2 regions of the Janthinobacterium sp. SUN211 genome follow, and region 2 is predicted to be linked to the other one. Evidence: predicted binding sites of a transcription regulator. Region 2 holds the regulator's gene; the other holds the start of a gene.
What was found. Region 2 encodes FliA, which starts transcription of late flagellar genes. Its sites were predicted from a motif close to CTAAAGTTTNNNNNNNNNNNGCCGNTA; they were not measured.
Positions count from the first base shown of each region.

Region 1: the regulator FliA is predicted to act here: its motif matches at 2,043-2,069, upstream of O3301_RS15920 (flagellar protein FliT).

Region 1 covers NZ_JAPWIC010000004.1:233,321-237,735, forward strand. The annotation lists gene O3301_RS15910 (M13 family metallopeptidase) at 1-968, opposite strand, end outside; gene O3301_RS15915 (HDOD domain-containing protein) at 1,107-1,934, shown strand; gene O3301_RS15920 (flagellar protein FliT) at 2,158-2,409, shown strand; gene O3301_RS15925 (FimV family protein) at 2,841-3,980, opposite strand; gene fumC (class II fumarate hydratase) at 4,152-4,415, shown strand, end outside.
Region 2 covers NZ_JAPWIC010000002.1:388,723-393,137, reverse strand. The annotation lists gene O3301_RS07430 (translation initiation factor Sui1) at 1-264, opposite strand, end outside; gene motD (flagellar motor protein MotD) at 329-1,111, opposite strand; gene O3301_RS07420 (flagellar motor protein) at 1,117-1,863, opposite strand; gene O3301_RS07415 (RNA polymerase sigma factor FliA) at 1,845-2,576, opposite strand; gene O3301_RS07410 (antiactivator of flagellar biosynthesis FleN protein) at 2,622-3,485, opposite strand; gene flhF (flagellar biosynthesis protein FlhF) at 3,478-4,415, opposite strand, start outside.

The DNA of each region.
Region 1 (4,415 bases), on a different contig from region 2:
CACGTGGCCAGCGGCACGCTCGCCACCAGCGCGGCGCTGCCCGTCATGGCCGACGGATGCCAGACGATGAAATCCGTCTGCTTGCCCAGGCCCGCCGCCTGGAAGAAGGCTTGCCAGTCCAGGCCCGGCGCCTTGCTGGCGAAGTCGGCGGCGCGCCACGCGTTGTTGCCCTTGGCGACATCGGCCGAATCCTCGCGGCTGGCGTGGCTGGCGGCAATTTTCTGTTCCAGCGCAAACACGCGCGCGGCGCGGGCCGGCGCATCGCCGTAGCCGGCCTGCTTGAGCATGGCGGCGATATGCGCCTGGTAGCCGGCGCGCAAGCCCTGCATGCGGGCGCTGTCGTCCTGGTAAAAGGCGCGGTCGGGCAAGCCCAGTCCGCCCTGCAGCAGGTAGGCGACATTGCGCGTGGTGTCGTTCAAGTCTTGCGCCACCCACAGGCCGAACAGGTTTTCTGTATAAAAATTGGTGGAATTGAGCGGGTCGACATCGGCGCGCAAGCTCTCGCCCAGCGCGCGGGCCAGCCCTGCCTGGTCGCGTATGCCATTGATCTTGCTCAACAAGGGCTTGATCGGGGCCCAGCCTTTCGCTTCGATAGCCGATTCGTCCATCCAGGAACGGTAAAAATCGCTGACCTGGCGCGCGGAGGCATCGGCCTGCGGCGCCGCCGCCAGGCCTTCGACGAGGGCGATGATGCGCTCGTTGGTCGCATTGGCGAGGATGGCGAACGAACCCCAGCTGCTGCGGTCGGCGGGAATCTCCGTGCCGCGCAGCCAGTCGCCATTCACGTAGTCATAGAAGTCGTCGCCGGGCAAGGCAGCGGGGACGGCGGCGCCGGCGACATCGGCGGCGGCGGCGGCCGGCTGGCCGTGCGCCCGGGCGGGCAAGCCGGTCAGCGAAACGCCGGCCAGGGCGAGGACGATGGCGGCCTGGACTGGCGTCCGGGACCAGGAAAAACGCAAACCGTGCATGGCGATCCTTTCGATGGAATAGTCAAAATCATAGCCTGTTTCCCATGCAAAAAGCATCCCGGAACTTTTTTGCATGCGGACAAAAAATCGGCCTATAGTTTTACGACCCCGTGCCGCGCGTACGCCAAGGAGATTGCCATGCAACTGGAAGCGCTGTTCCAGCAACCCCACGCCCTGCCTGCCGCCCCGAAGATCGTCGATGAACTGGTGCGCAGTTTCGACAACCCCGCCATCGCCACCGAAGACATCGCGCGCCAGCTGGGAGCGGACCCGGCCTTGAGCGCCAAGCTGCTGCGGCTGGCCAATTCAGCCTATTACCACGTCTCGCGCAGCATCGGCACGGTGGAAGACGCCGTGCTCATGCTCGGCTTTGTTACCGTGCGCACCCTCGTCATCAGCTCGGGCCTGGTCAGCGGCTTCAAGGCCGTGCCCGGCCTGAACCTGCCGCAATTCTGGCGCTACAGCCTGCACAGCGCCGTGTCGGCCCGCTGGATCGCCAGGCAGACGGGCGACAACCAGGACCTGGCGTTCACCATCGGCATGATGCATGCGATCGGACAACTGGTGATCCATGCCGCCATGCCCGAGCAAGCCATGCAGCTCGACAAGATCGCGCCACCGCTCGATGCGCGCCGGCTTGACGCGGAGCGGGTCTCGCTGGGCTATGACTATGCGCAGGTGGGCGCCGAATTGGCGCGCCGCTGGAAGTTCCCCAGCGCCTTTGCCGACGCCATCGCCGCCTTTCCCGACCCGCTGGCCAAGGCGCCGCTGAACCGCCTGGCCGCCATCATCCACCTGGCCGCCTGGCGCGCCCGCATCGATGAAAACGCCCTGAGCAATGAAGAAATCATCGCCTGCTACCCCGGCAACGTGGCCGAAGCACTCGGTTTGCCGCCCTCGGTACTGGTCGACAAGATGCCGCCGCCAGCCGAACTGAGCGCGGGATTGGAAGAACTCGTCAAATAAATCCCCCACCGCCGGCATCGCCGACCCTGCATCCATGCGGGTTTACGGGCGATTCCTGCGGATCGCCAAAATTATCCAAATTATTTTCACTTTTTTTTCAAAAACACCCTCAAGTTCCCGTCAAGCACGCCGTTAATCTAGACAAGCGGTAATCCATTCACTAGTTACGGGTGTGCTCATGACCTCCAACGACGTTCTTTCGATGTATGAAAATATTGCAGGAATGACCAATAAAATGGTCGTGGCCGCACGTTCGAGCGACTGGAATGACTTGGATGCCCTGGAAAACCAGTGCGCCAGCGCCGCCAGCACGGTCATGACGGGCAAGGTGCCCGCCCAGGCCGGCGCCTCGCGCCTGCGCAAGATCGACTTGCTCAAGCAAATCCTGGCCAACGACCGCGAAATCCGCACCATCACGGAACCGTGGATGACGCAACTGCCGAACGCCATGCAAGGTTCGCGCGCCCGCATGTAAGTCATATTGCAGCGCCAGAAACGACAAAAGCACCCGCGGGTGCTTTTTTTACGTCTGCCGCCTTGCCGGGGAGCGCGCCATCTGCGGCGCTCGGGAAACAAGGAGGGGGAATTTGGAAGGCGAGCCCCAGGTATCTCCTGGCGTCGCCTCGCTGCCGGTTGCATCCGGCGTTCGCGAGCACATCGTCGGCATCGCGAACCGCTTCCAGACCCAGGCGTTTATGCAACGCTACACCTGTTTGCCGCGCCACACTATCGTTGGTGACTGCGCCAGGCTGGGGCTGTTTTGTCGTAGAGCAAGTCCACTGAATTAATCATATCACCATATTTAAGAAACAGGCAACACGCGACACAAGCATTTTTCTGTCTTTTTTCAATATCTTTTTTTATATCAAATTCCGGCGCCGCCTTGTCGCAGCCCTTGCAACATCATCAACGCGAGAACGGCTCCGGTTCCGGCTCGTCCGCCGCGTCCTCTTCCACCGCTTCCGTCAGCACGGGCACGTCCTTCTTCTTGCGGCCGAATGGCTTGCGCAGCAAGACCCAGTATTTCGACGGCGCACCCGGCCCCGTCGCCTGCTTGCGCTTGCGCACGACATACACGATGAGGGCCGTCAGCAACAGGAAGGCCAGGGTGCCGATACCCAGCCACAGCAAGCCGTTGCCGCCCGCCTTCTTCTCGGCTGCGGGCGCCGCGTGCAGGGGCTTGGGCTTGGCATGCGGCGCCTGCGCCTCGGCCGGCGCAGCAGCCGGCGCAACGACAGCGGTGGCAGGCTGAGCCAGCGCCTGTTGCAAGGCGCCGATCTTGCCTTCCAATTCGCCGAGCTTGTCATTCAAAGCCGCGTTTTTCTCGTCCAGCGCCACGCATGCTTGCGCCTGCTCCATATTGGCTTGCGGCGCGCAAGCGGCGACGGGCGCCGTGGCGCGGCGCAACGGCGCCGGACGCAGTGCGGCAGCGGGCGGCGCGGGCGCGGCGGGCGGCGGCACGAACACGCGCGCCGGGCGCACCAAGCCCTCGGCGCGCGCGCGGGCCGCCAGGGCGGCGGCATCGGGCGACGGCGCGGCGGAGACGGCGCGCGGCAATGGCAACGGTTGCGGCACGGGCGCGGGCGCGGGCGCCGGAACGGCTGGCCTGGCTGGCGCGCTGACAGGGGCGACGGCGGCGGCGGGCGGGGCCGGCGTCAGCCACAAGGTGCCCAGGCGCACGACGGCGCCATTGCCACTGCCCAGCAATAAATACAGGTGCACATGGCCTGCCTGGATCGCTTGCCGCGTTGTCACACGCACATAGTGGCGTCCACCGCGCTCCAGCGGGCTGATGGTCAAGGTTTGCAGGGCCGGATCCATGCCGATGCCGCCGCCGCGGTACACATCGGACGAAGCCAGGCGCACGGCCACGCCGCCGGCTTCCTCGGGCGCCAGGGCTGTCAGTTCGATCTCGGCCAGCAAGGGCTGGCCCACGTGCGACAGCACGGCCATGTCACCCAGCTCGGCCGCCATGACAGGCGGCAAGGCCAGGCTGGCGGCGGCGCACGCGATCAGGGACCAACGGGGAAAGATGCTGCTCTGCATGGACTGATCGCTTTGATAACAGGATAGGAAGGGGAACTCGCCTGTCTTTAACGGCAGGAAATCGCAAAAATATAGATGGGTCAGGGCAAAAATGATGCAATACAGCATCATCCTGTGCTTTTTTGACGCCTGGAGTACACTCGATCCACCTCCATCGATGAAAGGGATGCCATGAGTAGCAGAATCGAACGCGACAGTTTCGGCCCGATCGACGTACCCGCCGACCGGCTATGGGGAGCGCAAACGCAGCGCTCGCTCGAGCACTTCCATATCTCCACGGAAAAGATGCCGCCCGAACTGATCGCCGCCCTGGCCACCGTCAAGCGCGCGGCCGCCCACGTCAACCTGGACCTGGGTCTATTGGATGGCAAGAAAGCCATCGCCATCACGCAAGCGGCCGACGAAGTACTGGCCGGCAAGCATGCCGCGGAATTC
Region 2 (4,415 bases):
GGTGCCGCCCGAGCCGCACTGCGTGCGCAACTGCTTGCCCAGCAGGGCCAGCGCGGTGGCGTCCAGCGGCAAGCCCTTGACCACGGTGACGCTCTTGCCGCCACGGCCCTTGGTCTGGCGCGAGACGCGCACCACGCCATCGCCCGCGGGCGCCGCCTTCGCTTGCGCCTTGCACGCGCACTGCGCCAGCGGCTGGCGGCAGGCGGGACACATGCGGCCCGTTTCAGTGGAATAGACGAGACCGCCCAGGGAGCTACTTTTCATGAGGAAACGATAAAAGAGGAAGAAAGCGCGATTGTACCAAGCGGCAGCCCGCAGTTGACGAGCGTCAATTGGCCGGCGCAGGCGCCACGGGCGCCGTCGGCACTTCCGTCACCGTTTCGGGGATGCCCGACAAAATCGTCACGGCGACCCGGCGGTTGCGCGCGCGCCCTTCCGGCGTGGCGTTCGGCGCCACGGGGATATTGTCGGCGTGGCCCACGGCCGTCAGGCGCGACGCCTTGACGCCGCTGGCGATGAACAGGCGCACCACGGCGCTGGCGCGCGCGGCCGACAACTCCCAGTTCGAGGCAAAGGTCGAATTGCTGATCGGCTGCACATCCGTATGCCCTTCCACCTGCACGTCGTGCGTGTCGTCCTTGAGCAGCACGGCCACGGCGCGCAAGGCCTGGTCCGATTCCGCCGTCAGGCCCGCCGCGCCCGGATCGAACAGCACGCTGGCATTGATTTCCACGCTCACGCCGCGGCTCGTCTGCGTGACCCGCACCTTGCCTTCCTTGACCAGCGGCGCCAGGGTCGACGTCAGGTCCTGCGCCAGGCGCGTCATGTGTTCGCGCTCGCGGCGGATGGCTTCCGTGCGGCGTTTCAGGGCGGGATTGGGCAACGGGATGGCCTGCGGCGCTTCCATGATGATGGGCGGCGCGCCCTTTTCCAGGCTGAAGGCCTGGCCGATGGCGCTCTGGAAGACGCGGTATTTTCCTTCGTTAACTTGCGAAATCGCATACATGACGACGAAAAAGGCGAACAGCAGGGTGATGAAGTCGGCGTACGAGATCAGCCAGCGGTCCTGGTTATCCGGTTCCTCGTCATACTTCCTGCGCGCGCGCCGCATCATGGTCAATGCTCGTGCAAGAGGCTGGACACGCGCTCTTCGATGATGCGCGTGTGGTCGCCCGTGGCGATGTCGTACAGCACGGCGGCCGTGATTTCATACTGCACCACGCGGCGCGAAACGATGGCCTTGAGTTTATTGGCCACCGGCAGGAACAGCAGGTTGGCCAGGCCCACGCCATAGATGGTGGAGACGAAGGCCACGGCGATGCCGCCGCCCAGCTTGCTGGGGTCGGTGAGGTTTTCCATCACGTGGATCAGGCCCAGCACGGCGCCCAGGATGCCAATGGTGGGCGAATAGCCGGCCGCCGATTCCCACACCTTGACGGCCTGGCGCTCGGCCATTTCGTAGGCGGAGATTTCCACGTCGAGCAGCTGGCGCAGCTTGTCGGGCGCGATGCCGTCGACGATCATGCGCAAACCCTTGGCATTGAAGCGGTCGGCCGTGTTTTCCATCAGGCGTTCGAGCGCCAGCGGGCCGTCGCGGCGCGCCGTCAGGCTCCATTGCCCGATGTCGCGCGCCAGCGCGGCGCGCGTGTCCGACGGCGGCAGGAAGACCCAGCGCAGCATTTCCAGGCCGCGCACGAAGGTGCGCAGCCGCGTCTGCAGCAGCACGGCGCCGAAGGTGCCGACGATGACGATGGCAAAGGCGGCCGGCTGCAGCAGGGAGGCCATCTTGCCGCCTTCCAGTGCCTGGCCGACCAGCAGGCCCGCCAGCGCCAGCGCCAGCCCGATTACGCTGGACCAGTCCACGCCAGCTCCCTCAAGGTTGCGCGCAGGCGCGCGACGGCCTGGGTATGCAGCTGCGAGACGCGCGATTCGGATACGCCCATCACCGCGCCGATCTCCTTCAGGTTCAGCTCTTCTTCGTAATACAGGCCCATGAGTATTTTCTCGCGTGGCGGCAGCGCGTCGATGGCATCGATCACGGATTGCCGGAAATCGGTATCGAGCAGGGAACGCAAGGGGTCGCTGTCCTCGTCCACGCAGTGGCGGTCGAGGAAGCTGTCATTGCCGTCCGGGTCATGAAAGTCTTCGTAGTACACGAGCTGGTGGCCGCCGCCGTCGCCCAGCATTTCCTGGTAGTCGGCCAGCGACATTTTCAGCAGCTTCGCCACTTCCGACTCGGTCGGCGGATGGCCGAGGCGCTGCTGCAGGGTGCTCATCGCCTCTTCGATCTTGCGCATGTTCTGGCGCATGCTGCGCGGCAGCCAGTCGCTGGTGCGCAATTCGTCGAGCATGGCGCCGCGGATGCGCAGCACGGCATACGTCTCGAACTGCGCGCCATGCGTCTCTTCATAGCGCGTAATGGCATCGAGCAGGCCGATCATGCCGGCCTGGATCAGGTCATCGACCTCGACCGAAGGCGGCAATTTCGCCTTCATATGGTGCGCCAGACGCTTCACCAGCGGAATGTGCTCCGTCAGCAAATAGTCCTTGTTCGATTTCCCTTTGACCGTGTACATAGGCTGCTTATTGTTTTCTCATCTTATCTGGTGCTGCGGTTCGATTCAGGCGCTGAACTGGTGCGGGCTCCCCGTCTGGTACAAGGTGCCGCCAAGCACCGGCGCCGCCGAACGGGCCAGCCGCTCGGCCAGTCCGCGAAACGCCACCGACGCTCCCGCCAGCGGAAACGCATCGACCACGCTGCGGCCCAGCCGCGCCGCGCGGTGCAGATACTCGTCGGCAGGCACGGAACCCATCGAAGTCAGCTTCACGGCCAGGTAGCGGCTCGCCGCCTGCGCCATATTATCGTATACCACTTTTGCTTCGGATTCGGAAGCGCCGGTGACGAGAATGCCGAACGGACGGCGTCCCAGTTCCTGGCTCAGGCGCTTGATCAGGCAGTACGCCGCCTTGATCGAGGTGGCGCTGGTCGAGACTTGCACGACGATATCCGACGATGCCATCAGCGGCACGGGGAAGCAGGCCCCCTCGTCCGCCACGACGCCGTCGACCAGCACGATGCCGCTCTGGCGCGCCAGCACCTCGAACGTCTTGCCCAGGCGGCGCAGTTCATCCTCGCCCGCATAATCCATGCTGTCCATCAAATGGTTGCGCGCGCCCAGGCTGGCCACGCCGAAGCCTTGCGGCACCTGGTGGATGACCTGGTTCAAGCCGCACTGCTGGCGCGCCACGTCGCGCAGGCTGGCGCCGTGCGCCAGTCCCAGGCGCGATGCCACGCCATCGCTGCCGCCGCTGGCGTCGAGCAGCAGCACGTCATTGCCGCCGTAGACGAGCGACGCGCCCAGGTTGACCAGCATGGCGCCCTTGTCGTCCTGCGGCGTGGCCGAGAGGAACGTCATGACGCGCGGCTGCGGGCCGGCCAGCATGCGACGCAAGCCTTCGGCCTGGTCGAAATCGAAATTAGCCAAGGTGCACCCCGCGCGCTTCATTGTTGCGGGCGGCCGCCTGCGCCATCAGCAGCGGCAGTTCGGCGTCGGAAAACTGCGTCGCCGCCGCATCGCGCTTGAGCTTGAAGGCACGGTCGATCAGGTAGCCGCGGTCGGCCAGGTACAGGTCTTCCGGCACGCGCTGGCCGTTCGACACATAAAACAGGTTCAGCTTCTGGCGGATCACCACGTCGAGCACATTGCCGATCGAGGCCGCTTCATCGAGCTTGGTCATGATGCAGCCGGCCAGGCCGCTGCCCTGATACGCGCGCACCACTTCGTTCAACGTTTCCTGCGTGGCCGTGGAGTTCAGGCACAGCAGGCGCTTCACGTCGGCGCCGGCGCCCGACAGCATGGCCACCTGTTCCGTCACCATCTGGTCGCGCTGGCTCACGCCCACCGTATCGATCAGTACCGTATGCTTGTTCTTCAATTCTTTCAGGGCGATGCGCAAGTCCGCCTCGTCCTTCACGGAATGCACCATCACGCCGAGGATCTTGCCGTAGATGCGCAACTGTTCATGCGCGCCGATACGGTAGGCATCCGTGGTGATCAGCGCCAGCTTTTCCGGGCCGTGGCGCATCACGCAGCGGGCCGCCAGCTTGGCCGTGCTGGTGGTCTTGCCGACGCCCGTCGGGCCCACCAGGGCAAACACGCCGCCCTGCTCCAGCATGGCGTCTTCATTGGCCACAGTATTCAGGTTACGGCTCAGGACCGTCTTGATCCAGCGCATGCTTTGCGCGCCCTCGAGACCGGCCGGCAGCTTGTCGATCAGGTAGCGCGCCAGGCTGGCCGAGAAGCCGGCCGCCAGCATTTCGCGCAGCACGACGGCTTTTTGCGGCTCGCGCTGCTGCGTCGAACCCCACGAGATTTCCGCCAGCTGGGTTTCCATCATGCCGCGCATGGCGCGGA